Regions from separate parts of the Cupriavidus sp. SHE genome, predicted to be linked through region 2. Evidence: riboswitches for the same ligand, from Rfam matches in the RefSeq annotation. Region 2 holds a riboswitch; the other holds the start of a gene.
The links. A riboswitch is a leader RNA that binds a small molecule or an ion and turns the genes downstream of it on or off. The one in region 2 is predicted to bind glycine.
Positions count from the first base shown of each region.

Region 1: it holds a riboswitch for glycine, as region 2 does, so the genes downstream of both, gcvT (glycine cleavage system aminomethyltransferase GcvT) here and RN01_RS30900 (D-amino acid dehydrogenase) in region 2, are expected to answer to the same signal.

Region 1 covers NZ_JWMB01000008.1:101,432-116,242, reverse strand. Annotated here, with positions in the region: gene RN01_RS03930 (ATP-binding protein) at 1-317, opposite strand, end outside; gene RN01_RS03925 (response regulator) at 322-1,053, opposite strand; gene RN01_RS03920 (UvrD-helicase domain-containing protein) at 1,378-3,465, opposite strand; gene RN01_RS03915 (glycine zipper 2TM domain-containing protein) at 3,757-3,978, shown strand; glycine riboswitch at 4,133-4,220, shown strand; glycine riboswitch at 4,242-4,361, shown strand; gene gcvT (glycine cleavage system aminomethyltransferase GcvT) at 4,469-5,596, shown strand; gene gcvH (glycine cleavage system protein GcvH) at 5,700-6,080, shown strand; gene gcvP (aminomethyl-transferring glycine dehydrogenase) at 6,166-9,090, shown strand; gene RN01_RS03895 (L-serine ammonia-lyase) at 9,198-10,574, shown strand; gene RN01_RS03890 (MBL fold metallo-hydrolase) at 10,667-11,413, shown strand; gene RN01_RS03885 (YbdK family carboxylate-amine ligase) at 11,450-12,565, opposite strand; gene RN01_RS03880 (cation:proton antiporter) at 12,565-13,785, opposite strand; gene RN01_RS03875 (hypothetical protein) at 13,926-14,811, opposite strand, start outside.
Region 2 covers NZ_JWMB01000087.1:10,787-25,597, reverse strand. Annotated here, with positions in the region: gene RN01_RS30945 (phospholipase D family protein) at 3-1,607, shown strand; gene RN01_RS30940 (hypothetical protein) at 1,628-2,014, opposite strand; gene RN01_RS30935 (LysR substrate-binding domain-containing protein) at 2,065-3,066, opposite strand; gene RN01_RS30930 (MFS transporter) at 3,197-4,507, shown strand; gene RN01_RS30925 (hypothetical protein) at 4,633-5,145, shown strand; gene RN01_RS30920 (hypothetical protein) at 5,210-5,551, opposite strand; gene RN01_RS30915 (hypothetical protein) at 5,584-6,051, opposite strand; gene RN01_RS30910 (diguanylate cyclase domain-containing protein) at 6,182-7,774, shown strand; tRNA gene RN01_RS30905 (tRNA-Leu) at 7,851-7,937, shown strand; gene RN01_RS30900 (D-amino acid dehydrogenase) at 8,152-9,420, opposite strand; glycine riboswitch at 9,594-9,693, opposite strand; gene RN01_RS30895 (cytochrome b/b6 domain-containing protein) at 9,728-10,282, opposite strand; gene RN01_RS30890 (PepSY domain-containing protein) at 10,285-10,551, opposite strand; gene RN01_RS30885 (DUF190 domain-containing protein) at 10,760-11,083, shown strand; gene RN01_RS30880 (PLP-dependent aminotransferase family protein) at 11,093-12,316, opposite strand; gene RN01_RS30875 (DUF1338 domain-containing protein) at 12,346-13,365, opposite strand; gene RN01_RS30870 (tripartite tricarboxylate transporter substrate binding protein) at 13,423-14,415, opposite strand; gene RN01_RS30865 (LysR substrate-binding domain-containing protein) at 14,575-14,811, shown strand, end outside.

The sequences.
Region 1 (14,811 bases), on a different contig from region 2:
GGTGGCGGCCCGTGCGGATGGCTGAGCGATGCGAACGCGCCCGGCAGTGGTGCAGGCAATGGGTGGCCGGCAGCCTCGGCTTCCGAGGCGGCGCGGCGCATCCGTTCCATGTAGCGCTCCGAACCCGGGCGCGGGAAGAACCCCTCGATCACGGTCACGCCCAGCACGTGAACGGCAAGCATGATCGCGGCCATCACGAAGAACAGCCGCACGAACATCGAATCGAAGCGCCTTCGGGGTGTCTCCAATGCGCTGGAACGCAATTCGGGCCGCACCATCGGTGGATCGTCCGCCGACGGCGGCATCTGCGCGGCCATGCCGTCAGTGCTCCACGGTGCCCGTGAAGACGTACCCTTCGCCACGCACGGTGCGGATCAGTGCCGAGTCGCGCGGATCGTCACGCAGCTTCTGGCGCAGACGGGACACCAGCAGGTCGATGCTGCGATCGAACACGTCCAGATCGCGTCCACGCGCGGTGTTGATCAGCATCTCGCGATCGAGCACCCGATTGGGATGCTCGATGAACGTCAGCAGCAACCGGAATTCCGCGTTGGAAAGCGGCACCACCGTGTCCTCGGCATCCACCAGTTGGCGCAGCGTGGTGTTCAGTCGCCATGCCGCGAACCGGACTTCATGCCCGGGCGCGGCCGGCGCCGGACGTCGCACGTCGGCACGGCTGCGACGCAGCACGGTATGGATGCGCGCCACCAACTCACGCATCTCGAACGGCTTGGTCACGTAGTCGTCCGCGCCCACCTCGAGTCCCACCACGCGATCGGCCAGTTCCGCGCGGGCGGTCAGCATGATCACAGGCAGGTTGCTGGACTCCCGGATTTCGCGGCACAACGTCAGGCCGTTCTCGCCAGGCAGCGAGAGATCCAGGATGACGAGGTCGTATTCCTGCTTCGACATCGCCGCACGCATGGCAGTGCCGCCTTCGGCACCTTCGGCCTCCATGCCGAATGTGGCGAGGTATTCGGCCAGCATGGCCCGGATTTGTGGGTCGTCGTCGACGATCAGCAGGCGGATTGGCAGAGCGGGGGACAGGTCCATGGCGAGCTTGCGGATGGGAACGGCCGCGGAACCGCGGCCGGATGGAGCACCCAATGTACCAGCTTGCCCATTACAAGCGATGCCGGTTTTGTATCAAACTTGATACGTGCTCAAAACGCCACAAGCGGCGAGAGGCGGAAAAAAACGCCCCCGGTGCTGCCGCATCCGGGAGCGCTCAACAGGGAAGAAGCCGGGCTCGCATGCGCCCAGCACACACCGCAAACCGAAGGGTAGGCGCGGTGTGTCGCGACAGACGCCGAGACGAAAGCGCGCATTCCAATCGTAGAGAGCCGGTCATCGCGAAGCTTGTCCGGCTTGTATCAATCATCCCGCAGCAGGCTTGCCGAGCAGCGCCTTGAGCCCGGCCAGACGATCCTTCGGGCTCATCGCCGGGGTCTCGTCCTTCGGGGCGGGACTGTCCTCGAGCTTCATCTCGGCGATGAAACGCGACGGCTCGCACGAATACGTATCGCGGGCGCGCTTGCGCTTCCGGCACCAGCTGATCTGCAGACTGCGCTGCGCGCGCGTGATGCCCACATACATCAGGCGGCGCTCCTCCTCGATCTTCTCGTCGCCCATTTCCTCGTCCTCGCGCGAGTGAGGCAGGATGCCCTCCTCCACGCCGACCAGGAACACGTGCGGATACTCCAGCCCCTTCGACGCGTGCAGCGTCGACAGTCGCACCGCATCGGGATCTTCCTCGCGGCCTTCCAGCATGCTCATCAGCGCCACGGTCTGCGTAAGCTCGAGCAGGTTCTTGCCTTCATCACCGAAACCATCGGCGGTGTCGAATCCGGTGGCTTCGCCCTCGCCTTCCGGCTCGGGACGCGTGCCCTTGCGTTTGAGCCAGTCGAGGAATTCGAGCGTGTTGGTCCAGCGCGATTGCGCCTGCCGCTCGTCGAAGGTGTCGTAGAGGTAGGCCTCGTAGTGGATGCCTTCCATGAGATCGTCAAGCACCACCGTGGCCGGGTCCGTCTTCGCACGATCGGCCAGCCGCACCATCGACTCGCAGAACGTGCGCAGCGGCTCAAGCTGGCGCGGCTGCAGCTTTGCCTCGATGCCACCCATCATGGCCGCCTCGAACAGCGATGCCTTGGCCTGGCCCGCGAACGTGCCGAGCACTTCAAGCGTGGTGTTGCCCACGCCACGACGCGGCGTGGTGATCGCGCGGATGAATGCGGGATCGTCGTCGGGGTTGGCGATCAGGCGCAGGTACGCGCAGATGTCCTTGATCTCGGCCTTGTCGAAGAAGCTCTGACCGCCGGAGAGCACATACGGAATGCGCTCGCGGCGCAGGATCTGTTCGAACAGCCGGGCCTGGTGATTGCCGCGATAGAGGATTGCGTAGTCACGGAACTGCGCGCGCCGCTCGAACTTGTGCGCGGACAGCCGGAACACCACCGACTCTGCCTCGTGCTCCTCGTCGTTCATCGGGTGGATCGCGATCGGATCGCCCATGCCGTGTTCCGACCACAGCTTCTTGTCGAACAGCTTCGGGTTGTTGGCGATCACCGCGTTGGCGGCTTCCAGAATCCGCACGGTCGAACGGTAGTTCTGTTCGAGCTTGACCACCTTCAGACTCGGAAAATCGGTCTGCAGCAGGCGCAGGTTGTCGAGCGTGGCGCCACGCCAGCCATAGATCGCCTGATCGTCATCACCCACTGCGGTGAACGCCGGCGCGCGCAGATGCGAGCCACCGGCCAGCAGCTTGAGCAACTGGTACTGGCACGCGTTGGTGTCCTGGTATTCGTCGACGAGGAAGTAGCGCAGGCGGTTCTGCCACTTCAGTTGCACGGTTTCGTCGCGCGCGAACAGTTCGGCGGGCAGGCGGATCAGGTCGTCGAAGTCCACCGCCTGGTACGCGTGCAGCGTGGCCACGTAATTGCGATACACCATCGCGGCCTGGTGCTCGTCGGCATCGCTCGCCTGCGCGAGTGCCGTCTCCGGATCGATCATGCCGTTTTTCCACAGCGAGATCGTGCCCTGCACGCTGCGGATCAGCTTCTTGTCCGTGGTGCCAAGCTGCTCCTGCACCAGACCGAAGCAGTCATCGGAATCCATGATCGAGAACTGCGGCTTCAGGCCAAGGTGCTCGGCTTCCATGCGCAGGATCTGCACGCCGAGCGAATGGAACGTGCAGACCGTGAGTTGCTTGAGCGGAATCCGCTTGCCCTCGCGCGTGGTCTTGCCCTCCATCAGCTTGCCGATGCGCTCCTGCATCTCCTTGGCCGCCTTGTTGGTGAACGTGACGGCGGCGATGTGGCGCGGCTCGAACCCCTTGTCCTCGATCAGGTGCGCGATCTTCTGCGTGATCACGCGCGTCTTGCCCGATCCGGCACCCGCCAGGACGAGGCATGGCCCGTCGAGATAGCGAACGGCTTCGGATTGCGCGGAATTGAGCCCGTGGGACATGTGATCTTTGATGAGGATTGGCCAGGATCGGCCGAAAAGGCGCGGATGAAGCACACCGGAGCCGGTGCGCCAAAGCTGGCGATGTTAACACGCGCCTCGTGTCACGCGCCTCGTGTCTGGTCGCACCCTGCACGTGTGTCGGAGACCGTCCTACGGCAAGCGTTTCGAGCCCGTAACAATCGTAAGCCGCGGGCACCCGGGCACGGCATCGGCCTCTCACTTATCACAGCGTGCCGCATGGCTGGCGCGCGTGGCAGTACCGCATGTCGACAACAAAGCACTGGAGGCCATATGACTACGTTCCGCACGATTTCGAAGCTCACACTGATTGGTGTCACGCTTGCTGCCTTTGGCGGCTGTGCCGACATGACGCCGAAGCAGCGCAACACGGCGATCGGCGCGGGCGTCGGTGCCGTGGGTGGCGCCGTACTGACCGAAGGCAGCGCGCTGGGCACGCTCGGCGGCGCCGCCGTGGGTGGCGTGATCGGTAACGTCACGACCAAGGGTCACTAAGGGTTGTCCCAGGGCCGCTCATCAAAGGCCTGTTACCGGGCGCGATGACGGCCACTGACAGGTTGGCGAGGGCCGCCCGCAACGGGCGACCACGCACGGGGCCGGGCCTGCCGCACGAGGTTTGACAAAGGCAGACCGGTCCCGTACATTCACGCGCATCCGGCCGGGAGAGCGCGCAGCGATTGCGCCGCCGAAGGGGTATCACCCGAAAACTCTCAGGCACCATGGACTGGCTGGATCGGCATGCAACATGCACACAATGCATGCCGCACTCTGGAGAGCGACATCCGCTATTGCAAGGCAATGGTGAGCATGTCCACCGAAGGGGCGCACGAAGCACCACGCTTCGTAATCTCTCAGGTATCGAGGACAGAGGGGTCATTCGCGGCAGCGGACTGGTAGCGCATTGGCGCGACCGGACGCTGCGGCGGATGACCCTTTTTTCGTTTTCGAACCACGGTTTTCGAACCGAGCGCCCCCAAGGATATCCATGACGCTCCAGGCCACGCCCCTCAACGCCATCCACCGCGCCCTCGGCGCCCGCATGGTCGACTTCGGCGGTTGGGACATGCCGGTCAACTACGGCTCCCAGATCGAGGAACACAACGCGGTACGCGCTGACGCCGGCATGTTCGACGTCTCCCACATGTGCGTGGTGGACCTGAGCGGCACCCACACGCGCGCCTTCCTGCGCGGCCTGCTGGCCAACAACATCGACAAGCTGCAAACGCCGGGCAAGGCGCTCTATTCGTGCATGCTCGACGAGAAAGGCGGCGTCATCGACGACCTGATCGTCTACTTCTTTGCCGAGGACCGGTTCCGCCTGGTGGTCAACGCCAGCACGGCCGTCGGCGACATCGAATGGATCCAGTCCCGCAACACGGCCACCGGCAGCGGCGTGACGATCACCCCGCGCCGTGGCGACCTGGCCCCGGCCGGCGTGAGCAAGCTGGCGATTGTTGCAGTGCAGGGTCCGAACGCGCGCCAGAAGGTGTACGACGCATTCCCGTCGACCCAGCCCGCCGACACGCTCAAGCCGTTCAACGCGGTGGTGGTGCACGACGCCGAGATGGGTGAACTGATGGTGGCCCGTACCGGCTACACCGGCGAAGACGGCTTCGAACTCGTTGTGCCGGCGGAGAACGTCGCGGGCATCTGGGAAAAGCTGTCCGCCTCGGGCGTGCGTCCCGCCGGACTCGGCGCGCGTGACACGCTGCGGCTGGAAGCCGGCATGAACCTGTACGGCCAGGACATGGATATCCACACCTCGCCGCTCGATGCGGGACTGTCGTGGACCGTCGACCTGCAAAGCGAACGCGACTTCATCGGCAAGTCGGCACTGCTGGCCAGCGGCCAGCAAAAGACCTTCGCCGGCCTGATCCTGCGAGACAAGGGTGGCGTGCTGCGCGCGCACCAGAAGGTCATCACACCGGCCGGCGACGGCGAAATCACCAGCGGCACATTCAGCCCGTCGCTGTCGCAGTCGATCGCCTTTGCCCGCCTTCCCCGCGACATTGCCCCCGGCACCGAGGTGCAGGTGGAGATTCGCGACCGCAGACTGACCGCGACTGTGGTTAAACTGCCGTTTGTGCGCAATGGCAAGGCACTCGTGAGCTGAGGCATCGCCCGGCTTCACACCAACGGTCGCCCTTACATCCCCCCGGCGGGCCAGCCAGGGGGATGCCTGAAACAAGAAACACACTGCATTCCGGAGAACCTCAATGAATTTCCCCGCTGACCTGAAGTACACCGAGTCGCACGAATGGGTGCGCGTCGAATCCGACGGCACGCTGACGATCGGCATCACCGATCACGCGCAGGACGCGCTCGGCGACATCGTCTTCCTGGAACTGCCCGAAGTGGGCAAGTCGGTCGGCGCCGGCGACGCGCTTGCCGTGGTGGAATCGGTAAAGGCCGCCTCCGACATCTACGCCCCGGTGGCTGGCGAAGTGATCGCCGTGAACGAAGCCGCCTCGGCCTCGCCGGAATCGGTCAACGCCAATGCGTTCGACGCCTGGCTGTTCAAGCTGAAGCCGGCCAACAGCGACGACGTGAACGGCCTGATGAGTGCCGACGCTTACAAGGCCAGCGTCGGCGCCTGAGCCCCGACACCCCGACTGATTCGATGCCGCAAACGCGGCGGCCAGGCTGACCACCTGCCGCCGCGCCCCCACGAGATTCCTTGCCATGAACGCCCCGCTCCCCATGAACGCTGCCGCCCAAGGTGCCCGGCCCACGCTGGCCGAACTGGAGGCGCGCGACGCCTTCGCCGCCCGTCATATCGGCCCCGATTCCGCCGAACAGCAACACATGCTCAAGGTGCTCGGTTTCGAGAGCCGCGCCGCGCTGATCGACGCCGTGGTGCCCGCCGCGATCCGTCGCCGTGACGGCATGTCGCTGGGCGAATTCACCGCACCGCTGACCGAGGAGGCCGCGCTCGGCCGCCTGCGCGCGCTGGCGGGCAAGAACCGCGTGCTCAAGAGCTTCATTGGCCAAGGCTATTACAACACGCTCACGCCGGGCGTCATCCTGCGCAACATCTTCGAGAACCCGGCGTGGTACACCGCGTACACGCCGTACCAGCCCGAAATCTCGCAAGGTCGTCTGGAAGCGATGCTGAACTTCCAGCAGATGATCACTGACCTGACCGGCCTGGATATCGCCAACGCGTCGATGCTCGACGAAGGCACCGCTGCCGCCGAGGCGATGACGCTGCTGCAGCGCGTGAACAAGCACGCATCTAACACGTTCTACGTGGCTGAAGACGTCCTGCCGCAAACGCTGGAAGTGGTTCGCACGCGCGCCCTGCCGCTCGGCATCGAGGTCAAGGTCGGCCCCGCCGCTGACGCCGCGCAGGCCCATGCCTTTGGCGTGCTCCTGCAGTACCCGGGCGTGAATGGCGATGTGGCCGACTACCGCGCGATTGCCGAAGCCGTGCACGCCTCCGGTGGTCGCGTCGTGGCCGCTGCCGATCTGCTGGCGCTGACGCTGATCGCCGCGCCGGGCGAATGGGGCGCCGACGTGACCGTGGGCAACTCGCAGCGCTTTGGCGTGCCGCTCGGCTTCGGTGGCCCGCACGCGGGCTACATGGCCGTGAAAGATGAATTCAAGCGCTCGATGCCGGGCCGTCTGGTCGGTGTGACGATCGATGCGCAAGGCAACAAGGCCTATCGTCTGGCGCTGCAGACGCGCGAACAGCACATCCGCCGCGAGAAGGCCACGTCGAACATCTGCACGGCGCAGGTCTTGCTGGCCGTGATGGCGTCGATGTACGCGGTCTACCATGGTCCGCAGGGCCTCAAGCGCATCGCCCAGCGCGTGCATCGCCTGACTGCCACGCTGGCCGCCGGCCTGAAGACGCTGGGTCACACGCGGCTGAACGCTACGTTCTTCGACACGCTGACGCTGGAGACCGGCTTCAACACCGAGGCGTTCCATGCATCGGCCACGGCACGTGGCATCAATCTGCGCCACGTCGACGCCACGCGCATCGGCATCTCGTTCGATGAAACCGCATCGCGCGACGACGTGATCGCGCTGTGGGAAATCTTCGCGCACGGCAAGGCCGTGCCCGACTTCGACACGATCGAGGCCTCGGTGCAGGACGGCTTCCCGGCGACGCTGGCGCGCCAGAGCGCGTACCTCACGCACCCGGTGTTCAACACGCACCACGCCGAACACGAGATGTTGCGCTACCTGCGCGCGCTGGCCGACAAGGACCTCGCGCTCGACCGCACGATGATCCCGCTGGGCTCCTGCACCATGAAGCTCAACGCCACCAGCGAGATGATCCCGGTGACGTGGCCCGAGTTCAGCAACATCCACCCGTTCGCGCCGCTCGACCAGACCGTCGGCTATCGCGAAATGATCGACCAGCTTGAGGCGATGCTGTGCGCCGCCACCGGCTACGCCGCGGTGAGCCTGCAGCCGAACGCCGGCTCGCAGGGCGAGTACGCGGGCCTGCTGATCATCCATGCCTATCACGCGAGCCGTGGCGAAAGCCATCGCGATATCTGCCTGATCCCGTCGTCCGCGCACGGCACCAACCCGGCGTCGGCGCAGATGGCCGGCATGAAGGTGGTGGTGGTGGCCTGCGACGAGAACGGCAACGTCGATCTGGAAGATCTGGCCAGGAAGGCCGAGCAGCACAGCAAGAACCTGGCCGCGATCATGATCACCTACCCGTCCACGCACGGCGTGTTCGAGCAGGGCGTGCAGCAGATCTGCGACATCGTGCACAAGCACGGCGGGCAAGTCTACGTTGACGGCGCGAACATGAACGCGATGGTCGGCGTGGCCGCGCCGGGCCAGTTCGGTGGCGACGTGTCCCACCTGAACCTGCACAAGACGTTCTGCATTCCGCACGGCGGTGGCGGCCCGGGCGTCGGCCCGGTGGCAGTGGGCGCGCATCTGGCGGACTTCCTGCCGAACCAGGACAGCGTCGGCTATCGTCGTGACGAGAACGGCATCGGCGGTGTCTCGGCCGCGCCGTTCGGCTCGGCCAGCATCCTGCCGATTTCGTGGATGTATATCGCGATGATGGGCTCGGCCGGCCTGACCGCCGCCACCGAGAACGCGATCCTGACGGCCAACTACGTGGCCCGGCGTCTGTCGCCGCACTTCCCGGTGCTCTACACGGGCCAGCACGGCCTGGTGGCGCACGAGTGCATCCTGGATCTGCGCCCGCTGCAGAAGGCCACCGGCATCAGCAACGAGGACGTGGCCAAGCGCCTGATGGACTACGGCTTCCACGCGCCGACCATGAGCTTCCCGGTGCCGGGCACGCTGATGATCGAGCCGACCGAGAGCGAGGCACTGCACGAGCTCGACCGCTTCATCGACGCGATGATCGCCATCCGTGGCGAGATCGCGCGTGTCGAGGACGGCAGCTTCGATCGCGAAGACAACCCGCTCAAGCACGCGCCGCACACGGCCGCCGTGGTGGTCAGCGACAAGTGGAACCACAAGTACACGCGCGAGGAAGCCGCCTACCCGGTGGCATCGCTGCGCACGCAGAAGTACTGGCCGCCGGTTGGCCGCGCGGACAACGTGTACGGCGACCGCAATCTGTTCTGCTCGTGCGTGCCATTGAGCGAGTACGCTGAAGGCTGAGGCACCTGCCTCCGCCTTAGCACGCGGCGGCGTCGGGGACACCCCGGCGTCGCCGGCCGGAACCTGTGCCGGCGCCCCCTATTGGCGGCGCATTACCGGAGTCAGCCGTGGCAGTCAGCGTCTTCGATCTGTTCAAGGTGGGCATTGGCCCGTCCAGTTCGCATACCGTCGGCCCGATGCGCGCCGCCCTGATGTTTGCCCACGGGCTGGAGCGTGACGGGCTGCTGCCGCAGGTGGCCAGTGTGCGCGTGGAGTTGTATGGCTCGCTGGGTGCGACGGGCAAGGGACACGGCACCGACAAGGGCGTGATCCTGGGCCTGATGGGGGAAGCGCCGGACACGGTCGACCCGAACACCATCGACGCCAAGCTCGCCGCGCTGCGCGCGAGCCGCCAGCTCTCGCTGCTCGGCACGCATACGGTGCCATTCGTAGAGCGCGACCACATCGCGTTCTATCGCCGCGAGGCAATGGCCGAGCACCCCAACGGGATGAAATTCCACGCCTACGATGCGGACGGCACCTCACGACGCGAGGCCCGCTATCTGTCCGTGGGTGGTGGCTTCATCGTCACGGCGGGCGCACCCAACACGCAGTTGCAAGCGGCCGAGCGCCAGTTGCCGCATCCGTTCCGCAGCGGACGCGCGATGCTCGAGATGGCCCACGCCAGCGGCAAGTCGATTGCCCGGCTCATGCTGGAGAACGAACTCACGTGGCGCTCCGAGCAGGAGGTCATGGACGGCCTGCTCCACATCTGGGACGTGATGCAGCAATGCGTGGCACGCGGTTGCCGCACCGATGGCGAACTGCCCGGGCCATTCAAGGTGCGCCGCCGCGCGCCCGAGCTGTATCGCAACCTGACCGAACGCGCCGAGCGCACCCTTTCCGATCCGCTTTCGGTCATGGACTGGGTCAACCTGTACGCAATCGCCGTCAACGAAGAAAACGCGGCGGGTGGCCGCGTGGTCACGGCGCCCACCAATGGCGCGGCGGGCATCATTCCGGCAGTGCTGCACTACTACGACCGCTTCATTCCGGGCGCGAACCCACAGGGCGCGGTGGATTTCCTGCTGACGGCGGGCGCGATCGGTCTGCTCTACAAGCTCAACGCGTCGATCTCCGGCGCGGAGGTCGGATGCCAGGGTGAAGTCGGCGTGGCCTGCTCGATGGCGGCCGGCGCGCTGGCGGCCGTGCTCGGGGGCACGCCCGAGCAGGTGGAAAACGCCGCCGAGATCGGCATGGAGCACAACCTCGGCCTGACCTGCGACCCCGTGGGCGGACTGGTGCAGATTCCCTGCATCGAGCGCAATGCCATGGCGGCGGTCAAGGCGGTCAATGCGGCGCGCATGGCCCTGCGCGGCGACGGCACGCACTACGTCTCGCTCGACTCGGTCATCAAGACCATGCGCGAAACCGGCGCGGACATGAAGACCAAGTACAAGGAAACCGCACGAGGCGGCCTGGCGGTCAATATCGTGGAATGCTGATTCCGGGTGCCTCCAGTTACCCACGCAGGTTGCAGGCACCGATGGCCGACGTATGATTGAGGCACCTTCGGTTTGCCAAAAACAACACGGCCATGCAGACCTTCCATCAGCTTTTCGACGAAACGTCGTCCACCTACACCTATCTGCTGATCGACGCGGACACCCATGAGGCGGTGCTGATCGATCCCGTGGACCGCCAGTACGAGCGTGACCTCGGCATACTTGCCGACACCGGCGCCAAGCTGACCTGGGTGGTGGAAACACATGCCCATGCCGACCACATCACGTCGGCGGGGCATCTGGCGCAGCAGACCGGCGCCCACACGGCGGCGCCGTCGGGCTGCGACATCAAGCCCGCGCAGAAGCAACTCATCGACGGTGACACGCTCCGCTTCGGCAATCAGGTGCTACGGGCCATCCACACGCCCGGGCATACCGCCGGCAGCATGAGCTATCTGTGGGAGGAGCCCACCACCGATGGTGTGGTGCGCCGCATCTTCACCGGCGATGCGCTGCTGATCGACGGCTGCGGCCGCACCGATTTCCAGTCCGGCGATGCGGGCACGCTGTTCGACAGCCTGACGCAGAAACTCTTCCGCCTGCCCGACGACACGCGTGTCTATCCGGCGCATGACTACAAGGGCCGCACCGAGTCCACGATCGGTCAGGAGCGCGCCACCAACAGCCGGGTGGCGGGTCGTACACGCGACGAGTTCATCGTGATGATGCGCGGCCTGAACCTGCCCCGGCCAAAGCTGATCGACGTGGCCGTGCCGGCCAATCAGCAGCTCGGTCTGGTCACCGGCCGCGACGGGGAAAGTGTGCCGCACGGCGCGTGAGTTGAGCGCTGCGCAAACTCGGCGCAGCGCCTTGCCTCAACCCCCCCACTGTTCGCAGGTCTGTCGCACCATATCGCGCAGGCTGTGCGCATCGCGATTGGCGGCGCGCACCCAATGCGCGTCGTTGCTGCGGCTCGCCGCCAGCGCGCGGATATTCGATAGCGCCTCCAGCGAACCTAGCGCTTCCGCATGTGGCTCGAGCGCATCGCAGATCGACAGGATATGGTCGGCAATCGGCATCCGAGTCAGTTCATTCGGATGCACATACTCGCCCTCCAGCCCGAAGCGGCACGCCTGGAAGCGGTTGAACGTGTAGACCAGATAGTCGTCTTCCTGAGGCATGAATGGCCGCGACAACAGCAGGTAACGCGCCAGCGCCTGGATATAGGCCGCGATGTCGCACGCGCGCTGCACGGTCAGCGGTGTGTCCATGACGCGGACTTCGATCGTGCCGAATTCCGGCTTGGGGCGAATGTCCCAATAGAAGTCCTTCATGCTCTCGATCACACCGGTGGCGCGCATCTTGTCGAAGTACGCCTTGAAAGCGTCCCAGGTCAGCACGAACGGCGCGCGCCCGCTCATCGGGAATGCCGCCACCGAATTCAGACGGGCCGAAGCAAAACCGGTATCCACACCCTGCACATACGGCGACGACGCGGCCAGCGCAATGAAGTGCGGGACGTAGCGCCCGATGGCGTGCAGCAGGAACAGCGACTCGTCGGCGCTCGGGCACCCGATATGCACGTGCTGCCCGAACACCGTGAACTGCTTGGCCAGATAGCCGTAGAGTTCGGAGATGTACTGGTAGCGGGGCGAGTCGGAAATCGTGCGATCGGACCATACCTGGAACGGGTGCGTGCCGCCGCCGCAGATGCCGAGGTTCAGCCCGCGTGACGCATTGACCATCAGGTCCCGCATCACGCTCAGCTCCTCGAGCGCCTGTGCGTAGTCGTGGCAGATCCCCGTGCTGATCTCGATCATCGACGGGCTGATCTCCGGCTTGATGTCGCCGGCATGTTGCGCGCCCCTGAGCGCCCGGAGCAGGTCCGGCGCGAACGGCGCGAGGTCATAGTCATGACGATTGACGAGCTGCAGTTCCAGTTCGACACCAAACGTCAGGGCTTCGGAATGCTTGAAGGATTCGAGCGACATCAGCGCCCTCCGTTGTCACGCGCTTCGCCGACATAATGCAGCGCCCACGCCGCGATGACGGGCCCGAGCAACTGCTCGATCGCCAGCGCACACAGAATGATCGAAGCCAGCGGCGAGCCGGTTCCCGGATACAGCAAGGCGACGTCGTTCATCAAAAGATAGGCGAGTCCCGACATCGGAGCCAGCGCCAGCCCGAGCGCCGTGCACTGGCGCAGACTCAGGCCCGAGAACGACCCCAGCGATATCACGCCAACAAGCTTGGCAACGTGACGCATCACCACCAGCGCGATGGCCAGCATGCCACCGACCGCCCAGTCATGTGCTGTCAGCGGCAGGCCGAGCGAGACGATCATCACGATGATCAGCAGGCTGCCCGCGCTGCCGAAGTGCGTGGGCCACACATGCGGCTGTTGGTCCTGATGCTTGAAGACTACGCCAGCCAGCATCAGCGAGAGCGGCATCGACAACTTCAGCACGCGCGTCAGCGCCAGCGCGAACAGGACCAGGCCAACCAGCACCAGGAAGCTGTAGTGATCGTCAGCGGACATGCGGGCGTAAATGGCATGGCCAACCTTGCCGACCACCCACGCCAGCAGGCACGAGCCAATCAGCAGGTAGAGCGGATGCAGCAGCGCCGCGCCGATGTTGCCGTACTCGGAGTGCAGCCAGCCGGTGGCCACCTGCACGATGACGGCGGCGTAGATGCTGTTCAGGGCTGCCATGGCCATCAGCCGCTCGGTCACCTGGCCTTCGGCACGCAACTCGTTCTTGAGCTGGAGCACGATGGTCGGCGACGTGCTGACCGCAATACCGCCCGCGAGAATCGCCACGGCCGGCGATGCGCCGAGCCACTGCAATACCGTGGACACCAGTCCCCAGGTCAGCAGGCTTTCCGCCCCGCTCGTGAACAGCAGCCAGCGGTTCGCGCGCAGCCAGGAAAACGACAGTCGATGGCCAAGCTCGAACAGCGCCAGCGCGAGCGCCATGTCGATCAGGATGCGCGTCTGCGCGATCATGTTCTCGTCGACGATGCTGCGTCCGAGCGTGCCCGCGAACAAGCCCGCGGCCGCATAACCGACGATGCGGGGGAAGCCGAGCCAGCGGCGGCAGAGCTCGCCGGCCAGTCCCGCGCCAACCAGCGCGAGCCCGACCCAGAACAATCCGCTCGGGGCCAGTGGCAGGGATGGGAAAAGTTGGCTTAGTCCGTTCATGGCCGACATGGTAACGGAAGCACATGAACTTTCGTGTCGGGTGTTGTCCGACGCTTCTTTTAATACGCTTGCAACTTTCGGCTTCTGCCATTAAAAAACGCCATCTTCGCAGGTGGCGTTTTCCCGGGGTTGGCAAATTCAGAATGGGCTCACACGCCCCAGACCTTCCATTTGGGGCGCGTCGACTTCAGGCCGGTTTCCACCTGCGCGAAAAGGCCCCGGGTGACACCCTTGTCGCCCTCGAGCGCGCGGGCCTTTTCGAACCAGGCAAGCGCCGTTTCACGCTGCGCCATGCCTACGGCGGCCCGTACCGCCGTCAGCCAGGTTCGGGCATCCCAGTCGTCCCGCGCGGCGAATGCAAGCTGAAAATCGGTCAGCGCTTCGGGAAAGCGCGCCAGGTCGACTAGCAACGCAGCCCGCTGCACGCGTGCCTGAGCCTGGCCCCGGCCATCGCCCTCGCCAAGTTGCACGGCTTGCTCCAGCAGCGGCAGCGCGCGGTCGTTGTCGCCAAGGTCACGCCAGATCTGGCCGAACCGACTGCATAGCCACGCGTCTTCGACCAGCATCGAGCGGCGCTCCAGCGCTTCGAGTTCGGCGCGCGCATCGGCTCGATCATGTTCGTCCATCGCCGCCATGCCGGACTGGAGCAGCCCGGCATAGTGGGCGCGAGCGTGCGCCATGGCATGGGCGCCCTCGCTACGCGCTTCCACCGGCAGCGCGTCAAGACGCGCATCCATATGCGAGATGGCCGCGCTGGCAGACTCGGTAGCCTCGCGGCCGCCAATCGCCGCCCAGGCCGCCACCAGACGGCTGAACACCCAGCTCACATTGCCGGGGTTGCGTTCCACCGGGTAGCGGTTCATGACCTCGCCGGCCAGGTCGACCACCTGCTGATGGTGGCCTGCCGCCGCGTGGGTGTCGAGCAGGTCGATCCAGTGGTCGATGAAATCGCTCGCCGCCATACCCTTGCGGTGCAACGCCAGCTTTTCCTCCAGATGCGCCTCGTCGGCAGGCAGCAGACGCGCCAGCAGACGG
Region 2 (14,811 bases):
CCATGGCGCAGGCGTTGCAACAACGGAGTGCGAGCGTTGGCCCCCGATTCCTGCTGGCCTGTCTGTCGGCCTGCATCCTGGTGCTGGCAGGGTGCGCCAGTTTGCCAGCGCATCCTGACCGCACGCCGAGCTACGCGTCGACCGATACCAGCGATACGTTGCTGGCCAGTTCCCTGGCACCACGGCTGGCGCGGAATCCGGGTCAATCGATCTTCTATCCGCTGGGTTCGGGGCCCGATGCGCTGGCGGTCCGCATGGCGTTGGCGCGCGCGGCGCGCAAGACGCTCGATCTCCAGTACTACTTATTTGATGCGGATACCACGGGCAGCGCCCTGCTTGGCGAGTTGATCGATGCCGCCGACCGTGGCGTGCGAGTGCGTCTGCTGATCGACGACCTGCATTCCACCAATCAGGACAAGCTCTGGGCGGCGCTCGACGCCCATCCGAACATCGAGACCCGGTTGTTCAACCCGTTTGCCAACCGCTCCGCGCGCTGGGCCGAGATGATGGTCGATTTCGGCCGCCTGGACCGGCGCATGCACAACAAGCTGATGGTGGCGGACAACCTCGTGGGCGTGGTCGGTGGCCGCAATATCGGAGACGCGTATTTCTCGGCCCGACCCGACGTCGATTTCAGCGACCTGGATGTGATGGTCGCCGGTCCCGTCGTGCAGGCCGCCAGCAAGGTGTTCGACCAGTACTGGAACAGCGAGAGCGCGTATCCGGTGGCCGCGCTGGTGCCCGAGGGCAAGGAGGCCCCTGAGGAACTGCGACGCTTTCGCAAGGAAGTCGAGGCAAAGGGAGACGTGGCTCGTGCCAGTCCCTTCGTGCAGGAGCTGCTGGACTCGGGGCTGGCGCGCGGCATCGAAGTGGGTCATCTGCCGGGCCACGTCGGCAGCGCGCGCGTGATTGCCGACTCGCCTGACAAGATCGAGAACGATCCCGACGATCCGTCGACCCACGCAATTCCCCGCCTGCGGGCGCTGATGGAGGCGGCGCAGACCGAACTGGTGCTGATCTCGCCGTACTTTGTACCGGACGACGACACCGAGAAATGGTTGGCCGCCATCGCCAAACGCGGCGTCAAGGTGCGGGTGCTGACCAACTCGTTTGCGGCCACGGATGTTTCCGCAGTCCATGCGGGCTACGCGCCACGCCGTCTGGCGCTGCTCCACGCCGGCATCGAACTGTACGAACTCAAGCCCACTGCCAGTACCGGATTGACGCAAGATCGTGGCAGACACGCTCGCACCTTCGCATCGAGCCGCGCAACCCTCCATGCCAAGGCCTATGTCGTCGACCGGCGGTTCCTGTTCGTGGGCTCCCCGAACCTGGACCCGCGATCGAGCCGGCTCAATACCGAGATGGGGGTCGTGCTCGACAGCCCCACGCTGGCTGCCTGGTTCGTGTCCGACGTGGACAAGCGGCTGCCCGAGATCGCGTGGCGCATTGGGGTGCGTACCGATGCAGCGGGTCAGGAAGGCCTGACGTGGACAACGATGGAGCAGGGCAAGGAAGTCACCACCGACAAGGAGCCCGGCATGAGCGTGTGGCAGCACATCGGCATCGACTTTCTGGGACTCCTGCCGCTGGAGGATGAGCTGTAGCCGAGGGGATCCGTGGTGTGTCAGGCGGTGGCGTCGGGGGACTGGAGCAGTTGCAGCAGATGCTCCTGAAGCTTCGAAAGCTCCGGCGCGATACCGCCCGGAAAGCCCTGCCGGTCGCCACGCTTGTCGATCAGCAGGTCGGCGAGGAATGCTGATACAGCGGCCGGGGCGGCTAGCCTGGCCAACTGATTGGCAATGCGCGGATAGGTGTGGAACAGTTCTAGCGGCCGGACTTCACGCGGCAACTGGGCGAGCCATCTGAGTGCTTCGGATGTCAGCGCCTGTTCCGTGGCATCCGAGGGCTGGCGCATCTCGGTCCAGTCGGTCCGCGCGGCAGGCGGCATATTCCCATCGAGTACCTTCTTGGCTTCCTCGACAGTCACGAACTCGAACGAAAGGGGGTCCATGGTGGCTCCACATCAACACGCTGGACGCCATTCGGCGACCGACGACCATCTTATCGGATCAGACGCCCGTTTCTTGACGGCGGGTTTGCTTGCCCCACCAAAGTAGGGCTCGGGTGTGCGGGGGATGACGGGCTGGCGTCACCAGTGGCGGCTATGCCGGCGGCTTCACTCCGGATCCATTCCGCCACGCGCCGGACGTCCTCGCGCGGTTGCTCACTGGCGTGAATCAGCCAGAAGGCGTTGGGGCTGGGCATGGCCGCACCACCCGTCGCAGCAACCACCAGTTGGCCGCCGTCGATCCACGACTGGATCAGTTCGAGGCGGCCAAGCGCCACGCCTTGCCCGGCTAGCGCTGCATGGATCACCTGGTCGTACTGGTTGAAGCGCAGGATGCCGCGGCGGCTGGCCTGGCGGTAGCCTTGCGCACCGAGCCAGTTGCGCCAGTGCAGCCATGGGCGTGGATCATCGAACTCGATCAACGGCAGTTCCGCCAGCGCCTCGGGCGTCGTCACGAGGTGGGCGCCCATCGAGGGGTTCGCCACCGGGGCGATGGTCTCGTCGAACAGATGGACGGCAAGGGGCGGCGCCGCCGATGCCGGGCAATAGCGGATCGCCAGATCGATGCCATCGGCACGCAGATCGCTGATCTGGTTGTTGGCGGACAGGCGCACGTCCAGGCCTGGGTACTGGCGCTGCAGCGAGCCCAGCCGCGGCAACAGCCAGAGGCCCGCCACGCCAATGCTGGCCGTTACCGTCACGGGTTGCCGGCCATCGCGCTTGCGAAGCTCCGCCGCCACGTTTTGCAGTTGCAGCAAGGCGCCGTCGGCGCTGCGGAACAGCCGCTCGCCCTCTGGCGTGAACGCGACACCCCGGTGCCGCCGGATAAACAGCCGGACCTGAAGCTGCTCTTCGAGCGCCCGGACCTGGCGGCTGACGGCCGACTGGGTCAGGCAGAGGTCCTCGGCGGCTTGCGTGATGCTCATGCGCCGGCCCACGGCGACAAAGCCCTTGAGCAGGTCGAGGGAGAACAACCGGGCGAGCGGTTCGGACATGACGGGAGCGTATGGCGGTGGCAGGGGCGAATGGCCCCATTACAGCATGGCTCGCCATCTCTTGCCATGCGTGCGGCGCATGGCAAAACGCCCGAAATGTCGGTTGAACGGCCGCACCGGAGCGCATGAAATGGAGGACATTCAACGCCTTCATCCGACCGACAGCATGACCGACGCTCCCCGCTCCCATACTCGTGCCGCATCGCAACCTGCGGCCCCGGCGCCATGGTGGCGCGATACCGTCTTCCTGTTGCTGGCCGGCGGGCTGGTCATGGGGCTGGCGCTGGGCGCGCGGCATGTGCAAGGGCTGTTCCTGCTGCCGATCATCGGCGACCGCGGCTGGACGCGCGAGTCGATCGGCTTTGCCATGGCCGTGCAAAACCTGACCTGGGGCATCGCGCAACCATTCACGGGAATGGTGGCCGACCGGTTCGGCTCCTGGAAGGTGATGCTGGCCGGTCTGGTGCTGTACGCGCTGGGCCTCTACGGGATGGCGGTGATCACGAGCGCGCCGGCATTCATGCTGGTCGCCGGGGTTTGCATCGGCGTGGCGCAGTCTGGCACGACCTTCGGCGTGGTCTATGGCGCGCTGAGCCGCATGGTGCCGCCAGAGGACCGCAGCCGCACGCTGGGCATCGCCGGGGCGATCGGTGGCATCGGCCAGTTCCTGATGGTGCCGTCCGCGCAGGCGCTGTTGTCGTTCGCCGGCTGGACGAATGCGCTGATGGTGCTGGCGGTATGCGCGGCGGTGTTGATCCCGTTCGCGTTGCCGTTCCGCGATCGCGCCCCGGCATCCGACGCTGCTACCGGGGACCAGCCACCGATGCCGATGCTGGCCGCCATCCGCGAGGCTTTCAGCCACTCGGGCTTCTGGCTGCTCAACCTCGGCTTCCTGGCATGTGGCTTCCAATTGGCCTTTATCGCCAACCATCTGCCCGCCTACCTGCGCGACAAGGGGATGCAGCCCGCTGACGGCATGGCCGCGCTGGCCATCATCGCACTGGCCAATATCTTCGGCACCTATGTGTTCGGCTGGCTGGGCGGGCGGCATACGCGGAAGTACCTGCTAGCCGGCGTCTACCTGGCGCGTACGTCGGCAATGGCCCTGTTCGTGCTGCTGCCCCTGAGCCCGATGAGCCTGTATGCGTTCGCAGCGGTGATGGGCTTCCTGTGGCTCGGCACCGTGCCGCTGACCAGCGGCATCGTCTCCCAGGTATTCGGCGTGCGCTACATCACCACGCTGTTCGGCTTCGTCTTCTTCGGCCACCAACTCGGCTCGTTCCTGGGCGTGTGGCTGGGTGGGGTGGTGTTCGAGCTGACGCAGTCCTATGACCTGGTCTGGATGGGGGCGATGGCACTGGGCGTGATCGCCGCAGCGCTGCACTGGCCGATTGACGATCGGACGATCGCGCGCGCGCCGATGCGCCCGGCACGGGCATGACGGGCTATGTGTCCTGCGGAATAAACCCTGGCGCTTCGGTGTTTACGTAGCAGGCGAGATACGCGCTCAAGCAGTCCAAGTGGAGTATGCTGGGCACGAGAGTCTCACCGATACCGGAGCCAACCATGCAACTTCGTTTACCCGTCTGGATGGGGATCGCCGCCCTGGTGTTGAGCGCATGTGCGTCGCTGCAACCCGTGGAGACCGGGCAGAAGATGATCGGGAGTCCGCAGTCGGCCGTGAGCGACACGTTTGGCAAGCCCACCGAGACGCATCAGCTTGCCGACGGCACGCTGCGCTGGATCTACTCGAAACAGCCCTATGGGTATGACGTCTACGCGGCCGATTTCGATGGGTCGGGCAAGCTGATCGCGTTCCGGCAGATGCTGACCGAGGCCGAAATCTACAAGGCGCAGCCCAACGCCTGGACCAAGCGGGACGTTCTCGAGCGTTGGGGCATGCCGCGCGAGCCAATTCAGTACTACCCGTTGATGAAGCGCGAGGCGTGGTCGTACCGCATGTACCTGCCCGGCTACGTGCCGGCGCATTTCAGCGCTTACTTCGACGACAACGGGGTGCTGGACCGCACGATGATCATTATGGATACGTACGGCGCGGACCGCAGCCGCTCGAAGTAGCGACCGCGGTACCCGATGCGGTACTGCCCTGGCGGCGAGGTTAGCCGCCAAGGCATCCGCGAAGTTAGCCCCGACGAACGGCGGTGACCTTGCCGCCCACCACGTCGATGGACCGGCGCTGCGGGTTGTAGTCCATCGTGGCCGGCAGGCTCTGGCCGTCGCGGCTGCCGAAGCGCCAGGCACAGCCCTTGAGCAGGGCGGCGGCCTCGGCTTCGGTCTTGCCGATCAGCGCCTCGTCGCCCAGCTTGTCGGCCTGGCAACCCTCCGGCGTGCCACGGCCACCCTGGGGGCCCGGGTTCGGAATCGGTTCTGCGGGCGGTTGCGACGCGCAACCGGCCACCATGGCGACGAGCGCGACAGCACTGGCGGTGGTCAGTCGCTTCAATTGGCGGTTCGATCGAGTCATGCGGAGGCTCCTTGTGAAGATAACAGCGATTTCTAGAGTTTCTGCGCTGCCGCCAGCGTGAAGATCTTGCTCCAGCGGTTGGCGGTGCTGCCGTCCGCGACGGGGATCTTCCAGTCTGCGGGCGTGTGGTGGTGCAGCGTCAGCGCAATGTGCCACTTGCCATCGGCGGCAACGGCGCGGGCCTCGCCGATATCGGCGAAGATCAGCACGACACGCCGGCCATTCATCTCCAGGACACCGTTCTTGCGCTCGGCGTCCAGCCTCAGGCTACCCCAGTCACCGGTCAGCATGAGCACTCGCTCGCCATTGACGCGCTTGCCGTGGATGGCCCGATAGCGTTGCAGCCAGCGCACGGCCAGCGCGGTCAGGGCGGCAAGCAGCGCAACCACTGCGGCGGTGCCGGCGATCGCGCCGTAAGCGGCGGCTACTTTCAGGTAGAGCTGCACGACGCCGTAGACAAAGGCAGCCAGTAACGCCAGCCCCAGGAGAATGATTGGCACGTTCGGTTTTCCGGATGTGTTGTGCATTGGCGGCGCCACCGGGCGCCGCGCCAGTGTCGGACTGCGCAAGCCTATAATGGTTCGCCCCGCACAGCCAGTCGGGGCCCCGATCTGGTTCGGCCGACCTTCCATGCCATCGTATCCTCTCGTCCTTTGTCTGACCATCGCCGTGGTGTGCAGCGTGGGCATGGCCATTGCCGCCTGGCCGCGCCGTGACGACCCTACGGTCAGGGCGTTCCTGCTGCTAGCCGGGGGCGTGGTGGTCTGGAGCGGCGGACGGCTGCTCGAGATCAGCGAATCGGACATGGCCGGGCGCATCTTCTGGGCGAAGCTTCAGTACCTCGGCATCGTGGCCGTGCCAATTGGCTGGCTCGTGGCGATGATCCATGTCAGCCGGCCGCATTTCGTGGTGCCCTGGTCGAAGCTATGGGTGCCCGTGATGGCGGCGGTGCTGTCGGTCGTGCTCGTGTTCACCAATGAGCGTCACCATCTGGTCTGGACCTCGATCGAACTGATGCCCCCCGGTGTATCACCCGGCGCCGTATTCCACCACGGCATCGGCTACACGATCATGGCGGCGTGGACCTATGCGCTGCTCGGACTGAGCCTGTACTTCCTCATCACGGCCAAGGTGCCGAACGCGGCGTTGTCGGTGCGCGGGCGGAATATCCTGGCGTGCGGCCTGGCGCTGCCGCTGGTCTTTCATCTCGCCTATCTGGAACGCCTGACCGGCCCGCTCGGCGGTGATCTCACACCGGCCACGTTCTCGGTCATGACGGTGCTGGTCTGGTTCTGTGCGCTGCGATCGCATCTGGACGATGTCGGGCACTACGCGCGGCTGCGTGTTTTCGACACCATCCGCGAAGGCTGCGTGATCCTCGGCCTGGACGGCACCATCGTCGAGTTCAACCCCGCAGCGGCGCGCATGTTGCCGGAACTGGCGCAAGGCGAGGTGGCGCCTGCCACGTGGCAGGACTTGCTGTCTTCGCCGGCCACGGCCGAAGACGTCGGTACGAATCCCGGGATTCCCCAGGGCGCGCAGTACGAACTGATGGTGGAGCCCGTCTGCCGGATGGATGGCAAGCCAATCGGCAAGCTCGTGTTCATGCGCGATATCAGCCGCTATCAGTCGCGCGAGCAGGCGCTGGCCATGCAGCTTGGGCAGACCGCGCAGGAGCTGTCGCGCGCCCAGGCGGACCTCGATGTCGATGCCCTGACCGGCATTCCGAATCGTCGCTACTTCCAGCGCGAGTCGCATGCCGCGGTGACACGCGCCTACGAACGCGGCACGGAAATCGGCCTGCTGATTCTGGATGTCGACCTGTTCAAGCAGTTCAACGATCTCTATGGCCATCCGCGCGGCGACGAGTGCCTGCGGCAGGTCGCGACGGCGTTGACCTGCGTGCTCGATGGCACGCAGTTTTGCGCCCGCCTGGGTGGCGAGGAGTTTGCCGTGGTGCTGCCGGATTCGACGTCCGAGGAGACGCGAACCATCGCACGCCGGATGGTGGCAGCGGTACGCGAGCTTGGCATTCCCCACCATGGCACGCCGGTGCAGCCGTTCGTGACGATCAGCGTCGGCGCGGTCTGCGCCGTGCCCGACGCGCCGCGCCTCGAGCCGCTGCTGCATCGCGCCGACAGCGCCATGTACCGCGCCAAGCGGGCGGGCCGGAACCGCTACGTGGTCGATGGCGGGCTCTACCTGGAACTGCGCGGCAACTGACCCGGAATGAATTCGCGAGAATTCACACAGGGGCTTGCAAATTCCACAGGCTTCTGTAGAATTCGCGGCTCGCATCGCCCAGATGGCGGAATTGGTAGACGCACTAGGTTCAGGTCCTAGCGGTGGCAACACTGTGGAGGTTCGAGTCCTCTTCTGGGCACCAGATTCGAAAAGCCCCGCGCAAGCGGGGCTTTTTTCGTTTTCCGCCCGGAAAGAAAGGCCCTTGAGGGCCTTTCGCGAGGACGAGAAAAGGTTGCGCTTGCAAGCGCAACCCGGGGTCGCGCATGGGTGACCGAGTCCTCTTCTGGGCACCAGATTCGAAAAGCCCCGCGCAAGCGGGGCTTTTTTCGTTCTCCGCCCGGAAAGAAAGGCTTCCCTCAGCCGTTGCCCACCACCAATCCGCCAACGCCCACGCGCCCTTGCTGCTCCGTAGCGGCGTGGCGCACGACATCCCCCACCATCTCGGCTGTCACGGCGGACAGCGTCCAGCCCAAATGCCCATGCCCGGTGTTGTAGAACACGTTTGCTGCATGGCCCCGGCCGACGCGCGGCATCATGTTCGGCATCATCGGCCGCAACCCCGCCCAGGGCACCACGCTGCGGGTGCTGACGCCGGGGAAGCAAGCATGGACCCAGTCGATCAGCGGACGGATGCGGTCAGCGCGGATGTCGCGGTCGACGCCGTTGAACTCGGCGGTGCCGGCTATGCGGAATCGGTCCACGCCCAGACGGCTGGTGACAAGCTTGGTTTCGTCGTCGAGCAGGCTGACCGTGGGCGCCGAGGCCTGGCTTTCGGCGTCGTTGAGGTTGACCGTGATCGAATAGCCCTTGACCGGGTAGATGTTCACGCGGTCTCCGAGTTGGCGCGCGAAATCGCGGCTGGCAACGCCGGCGCAGACGACCACTGCATCGAATTCGCGCGATGTCGTCTGGCCATCGTCAGCCGAGACGATCGTCACTCGCCGGCCGCTGGTCGATACGGCGCTCACGTCCTGGTTGTACAGCATCTGGACGCCCAGTCTGCGCGCCGCCGCAGCGATACCGGTGGTGAACTTGTGGATGTCGCCGGTAGAGTCGCTTTCGGTGTAGTAGCCGCCGTAGTACTGGCCTGCCAGCGTTGGCTCGATGCTTCGCATCTCGTCCGGGGTCACCGCGCGCCGTTCGAGTCCGCCTTCGGCGAGCAGCTTCGAGACTTGCCCTGCGTGATCGAAGCCCGCCTTGTCCCGATAGATATGCAGGATGCCGCGCCGCTTGAGGTCGAAGTCGATGCCCTCCGCCTCCGCCCACGCAAACAGGTGCTGGCGCGCGGCAATGGCAAGCCGCGTGGTCTCCACCGTGTTGCGGCGGTAATGCGGGATCGATGCGATGAACTCGGCGAACCAGCTCAGCTTGTGCCAGGTCGGGCGCGGGTTGACGAGCAGCGGCGCGTCGTTGCGCAGCATCCACTTCAGGCCCTTGGCCAGCGTGGACCAGTGCGTCCAGACTTCCGCGTTGGAGGCGGAGAGTTGTCCGCCGTTGGCGAACGAGGTTTCCATGGCCGCATAGCGGTGCCGTTCGAACAGGGTGACGGAGAACCCGCGTTTGGCCAGGGCGTAAGCCGTCGTGGCGCCGGTGATGCCGCCGCCGATCACTGCGATGGATTTCATGTCGAAGGTCTTTCAGGACGTCGTGGGATGGCAGTCCGCCGCGCACCATGCGCGGTTGCGGACGCCCCCTCTGTCCTTGACCTGAGAGATTCGCGGCACACGAACAATACGCGTGCCGCTTGCTCCTTCGGTACCGCCGGCTGACGTGCAAGCCGGGGTTCTTCAGAGTTCAATGGCGGGTACCGGTCCTTTTGCCTGAGAGTTTCCGGGGCGGTTGCTCCTTCGGCGCCGTGTCGGCCGGGCGGCTGGCACAGACTCTCCCGATACACGCGGGGTAAAGCGATGGCAACTATGCCATAGAAATTCGCTAGCGGCGCGGATCACGTGGCTTGCGGCCCGTGATCATGGCAGCGACGAGGTTCTCGCGGCCCTTGATGCTCATGGCGATGGCTGCGGCCACATGAAGGATCACCAGCGCCAGCAGCGCGTTCGCCAGCCAGCGATGGATGTCGACTGGCAAATCCTCGCCCCAGAACGCATCGAGACGCGAGATCCAGCCGGTGACGGCCAGCGCCAGGATCAGCGCCCACATGGTCAGCATGGCGACGGCGCCCAGCGGCGTATGGCTGACGTGCCGCGGCGCGCGGCCGGCGACCAGTGCCTTGCCATAAGCCAGCACGGCGGACGGACGTGGCAGCCACGTGCGGAAACGCGCAGGCTGGCTGCCGATGAAGCCCCACGAGATCCGGAGCAGCACCAGCCCGGCGGCGATGTAGCCGAGGGTTCGGTGCACCTTGTCTCCGGAGTCCTGGACGAGGTCAAAGCAGACGATGGCCGCCACGCTCCAGTGCGTGAAGCGCACGACCACGTCCCAGACGCGAATCGTGTCGGGGGCGTTCGTCCGGTCCGCGGGCGCCGACATGCTTAGCTGCCGATTTCCGATTTGACGATTTCAAGCGTCTTGGTGTCGAAGTAGATCTCGGCCTTCTTGCCATCCTTGGTCGTGCCGTAGATCTCGTAGCAATTGCCGTCCACCTTGAACTTCTTGATGTTGTAGCCCTGTTCCTGGATCTTGGCCTTGGCATCGGCTTCCGGCATCCATTCGGATTTCGGGTGCTTGGCGCAGTTGGCGCCGGCGAAAGCGGCGGTCGAGAACACTCCGGCAACGAGGAAAGCGGCAATCTTCTGCATGAACTTCTCCGGCAATAAGCCCCGCAAGGGGCGATGGCGGCATCCTAACTCAGAATGAGAGCCATTCTCAACACCGGGTTTCCCAGGGGGTATCGGGCGCTCTCGGCCCGGCGGCTGGTCTTGGACCATTGCTGCCCCCTGGCATACGATGAAATTGCCACGTGGGGGGCTCCAGCTTCTGGCCAATCCAGACCCGCAGGGAGATGTCATGCAGGGCTATCAACTCACCTTCTACACGCAGGAAGGTCGGCGACATCACGGCAAGCAGCTATCGCACTGGCTGATGCAGGTGATGCGGGAGATGCAGATTCGCGGCGCCACGCACACGGTGGCGGCAGAGGGAATCGGGCACGACCATCGCTTCCATTCCTGGCACTTCATTGAACTAGCCGATCGGCCGGAAGAGGTGACGGTGGTCGCCACCGTCGAAGAGGTGGAGGCGCTGCTGGAGCGCCTGCGTCACGAAGACATCCGCCTGTTCTATGCGAAGACGCCGGTCGAGTTCGGCTTCGTCGGCACGCTGGATGTCTGAGCGCCTGGCTTAGTCCGGATTGACGACGGATACCCCGGCACGCGCCGCGGCCCGGGCAAGCCGCGCCACGCCTTCTTCGATCTGCGCCGGATCGGCGCCCACGAACGACAGCCGGAACGCGGGGCGCGCGCGACGCTCAGCGTAGAAGCCTGCGCCCGGCACGAACAGCACTTTCTCTGCGATGGCATGGGGCAGCAGCGCCGCCGCGTCGTCGATGCCGTCCACGGATACCCACAGGAACATGCCACCGGCGGGATCCGCAAACCGGATGCGCGTGCCGAACGCCTGGCGCAACGCCGTCGTCAGCCGATCGCGTTTGTCGCGATAGACCGCCACTTCCCGCGCGATCTGCCCGGGCAGGTTTCCGGCCTGAAGGTAATGCGCGGCGGTCAGTTGCAGCCATGGCGGCGTGCACAGGTCCGACACCTGCTTGGCGATCACCGCGCGACGCACGATCTCCGGCGCGGCCACCATCCAGCCCAGCCGCAGTCCTGGCGCCAGCGTCTTCGACAGGCTCGCGAGATGCACGAGCCACGGGCGCGCGCCGGGTACCTGATCGCACAGCGCGAGCAGCGATGGCGGCGGCGGACCGTCGAAGCTCAACGCGCCGTAAGGATCATCCTCGACCAGCACGATCTCGTGCCGTGCCACCAGTTCCAGCAATTGAAGCCTGCGCGCGGGCGACAGCGTGGCGCCGGTTGGATTGGCGAAGGTCGGCACCGTGTAGATCATGCGCGGACGTGCCGGCGCGTTCGCGAGCATCGCCTCCAGTGCGTCGACGTTCATGCCGTCATGGTCGGACGGCACGCCGCGCACGTCAGCGCCGGCCAGCCGCAGTGCCTGCAGCGTGGCCGAGTAGGTGGGTTCCTCCACCAGCACAAGGCTGCCCGGCTCCACCAGCGCGCGCACGAGAAAATCGAAGCCCTGTTGGGAGCCGCTGGTGATGAGCAGTTCGTCCAGGACGACGGCCGCGCCACGCTCCGCCATCAGGGCCGCCAGCGCCTTGCGCAGCGCTGGCGTGCCCTCCGTGGCGCCGTACTGCAGGCACTCGGCAGGACGTTCGCGCAATGCCTGTGCGGATGCCGCGCCGATGCCTTCCACGTCGAACAACGCGGCGGACGGATAGCCGCCGGCGAACGAGATCATCTCCGGGTCGGAGAGATACTTGAACAGCTCGCGGATCGGCGAGCCTTGCGGCTCGCGTAGCGCGGGAACGAAGGGGTAGGCGGCCATGGCGTGCTCGTGGTTGCGGACGTCGTGCTTCAGCAGGCCGCCGCGGTCATCTTGAAGATGCCCTGCGCATTGCCGGCGTCGAAGCCCAGGTCCGTGCGCGTGATGGCCTGTGCCTCGTCCACGTAGCGATCGCGCGTGATGAATTCGTAGAACGAACCCGGTACCTCGCGCACCACCTCGTCACCGCTGGCGCCAACGAACGCGCGGCGAACCGGATCGGCGCGGAACGCGGTCTGCTTCACGCGGCCGCTTTGCGACACCTCGACCTTTTCCTTCATGGGGCGGCCCACGCGCTTCTGTTCGTCCGATACCGCGAAGACGTCCTCCACGCGGTCGGTGGCGTGGTTGAACGCATTCCCTTCGGTGGCAATCCACGCCATCTCCGACGACTCGGCCAGCAGGCGTTCGTAGTCGTTCAGGTGCGGCGTGGCGTGCTGACGCTCGAAGCAGCGGGCCAGCAGGTCGATCAGTTCCCCGGCATCGGCCAGCGGCAGCGCGCCGTCACGTTCCAGTTCCCACAGTAGCGACTGCGCGCGCGGCGTGAGCGGATCGGCGGAGTTGCCGACGACGCGGCTCACGGCTTGCTGGAAGTCCTCGCTGTAGCGCTCGGGATGGAATTCGCTGAGGAAGAACTGCGCGATTTCCTCCGGCGCGTCGGCGTGGGCATACGAGCGGCCCGTCATGCCGATGCGGTCGAGCGGATACGTGCCATTGAGGCGGTAGCCAAGCGGGCGCAGGATACGCGTGAAGGCTGCCTCACCTGCGGGCAAGGCGCCGTTCTCTTGCCAGCGGACGGTGCGCAGCGCGCCGTGATCGAAGTGCACCTTGCCGCCCGTGGCCGCTACATCCTCCGTGTAGGCCTTGCCGGTGGGCACGCGATCCAGGATGCCGGCGAACAGCACCAGGTTCAGCGCATGAGCGATCTCGGCGCGCGTGGGGTGACCCAGCTTGCCGGCCGGCAGCGTGGGCATGGCCACCAGTTGCGAGAGCCGCGCGGCGGCTTTGGTGCCAAGGCTAAGGGAAACGAGCGAGGTGACGTTGGAAATCATGATGATGTGCCGCGCGGGGGACGCGCGGAAAAGCAGTTGGAATAACGGAGGTGGTTTTCAGTCCACCGAGGCGCCGGACAGTCGGACGATGTCGCCCCACTTCTGGCGATCCTTCTTCAGAACCTCGGCGAAGGCGTCTGGCGTGCTCGGTGCCGGTTCGGCGCCGAGTTCGCGCATCTTGGCCTGCACGGCGGGCTCGCCGAGCACGCGCGTCAGGTCCTGGCTAATCTTCTGCGCAACGGCTGCAGGGGTACCACGGGGCGCGAGCAGGCCGAACCACGGGCTGGCGTCGAAGCCTGGCACCGGACCGGCGGCGGCGACGGTCGGCACGTTGGGCAGCGCAGACGAGCGCGCCGGCGTGGTCACCGCCAGCGCCTTGAGCTTGCCGGAGCGGATGAACGGCAGCGAAGCCGGCAGGTTGTCAAACATCACATCGACGCTGCCGCCCATCAGGTCGGCGATGGCCGGGCTGCTGCCCTTGTAGGCGACGTGGCTCATCTCCGTGCCAGTCATGCGCTGGAACAGTTCGCCCGCGAGGTGCGTGGAGGTGCCATTGCCGGCCGATGCCATGTTCACGTGCCTGGGATGTGCCTTCAGATAGGCGATCAGTTCGCCCAGCGTCTGCACATGGGCGCGCTCGGCGAAGGCCGGCGACACCACGACCACGTTCGGCACCTTGGCGACCATCGTCACCGGCACGAAGTCGGCGCCGGCGTCGTAGGGCAGCTTCTTATACAGCGTCGGATTGATGCCGAACTCGCCCACCGAGCCCATCAGCAGCGTGTACCCGTCGGCCGGGGACTTGGCCGCCGTGCCGGTGCCGACGATGCCACCCGCGCCCGGACGGTTGTCGACGAGGACGGTTTGCTTCCACTGGATCGCGAGCTGGTCGCCGATCAGGCGCGCCACCATGTCGGTGGTGCCGCCCGGTGGATACGGCACGATGATGCGTACGGGTTTGGCCGGGAATTCCTGGGCGGCGGCGATGCCGGGAACCGCCGCGCCGAATGCGAGGCCGGCAGCTGCGAGGGCGCTGATCAAACGCTTCATGTTGTCTCCCTGTCCTGCTTGTCTTTGTTCGTTCTGGGGTGCCGCGTTAAGAGGGGGCGCGGCGTTGCGAGTTCGAATCGTTCCTCATCAAGCTGACGGTTTCAAGCGAGATTTCGGTATAGGATGATGACTTTTAGTCAACAAGTCCGTCCCCGCCTCATGCGCCAACGTCTTCCGAGCCTGTCCAACCTGCGTGCCTTCGACGCGGCGGCGCTGCATCTGAATCTGCGGCGCGCGGCGGCGGATCTGTACATCACGGAGAGCGCGGTATCGCGCCAGATCGCCTCGCTGGAAAGCCTGCTTGGCGTGCAGCTTTTTCACCGGGCCAACCAGCGCATCACGCTGACGGCGGCGGGGGTGCTCTATAGCCGCCAGGTGCGCGAGATGCTGCGCAAG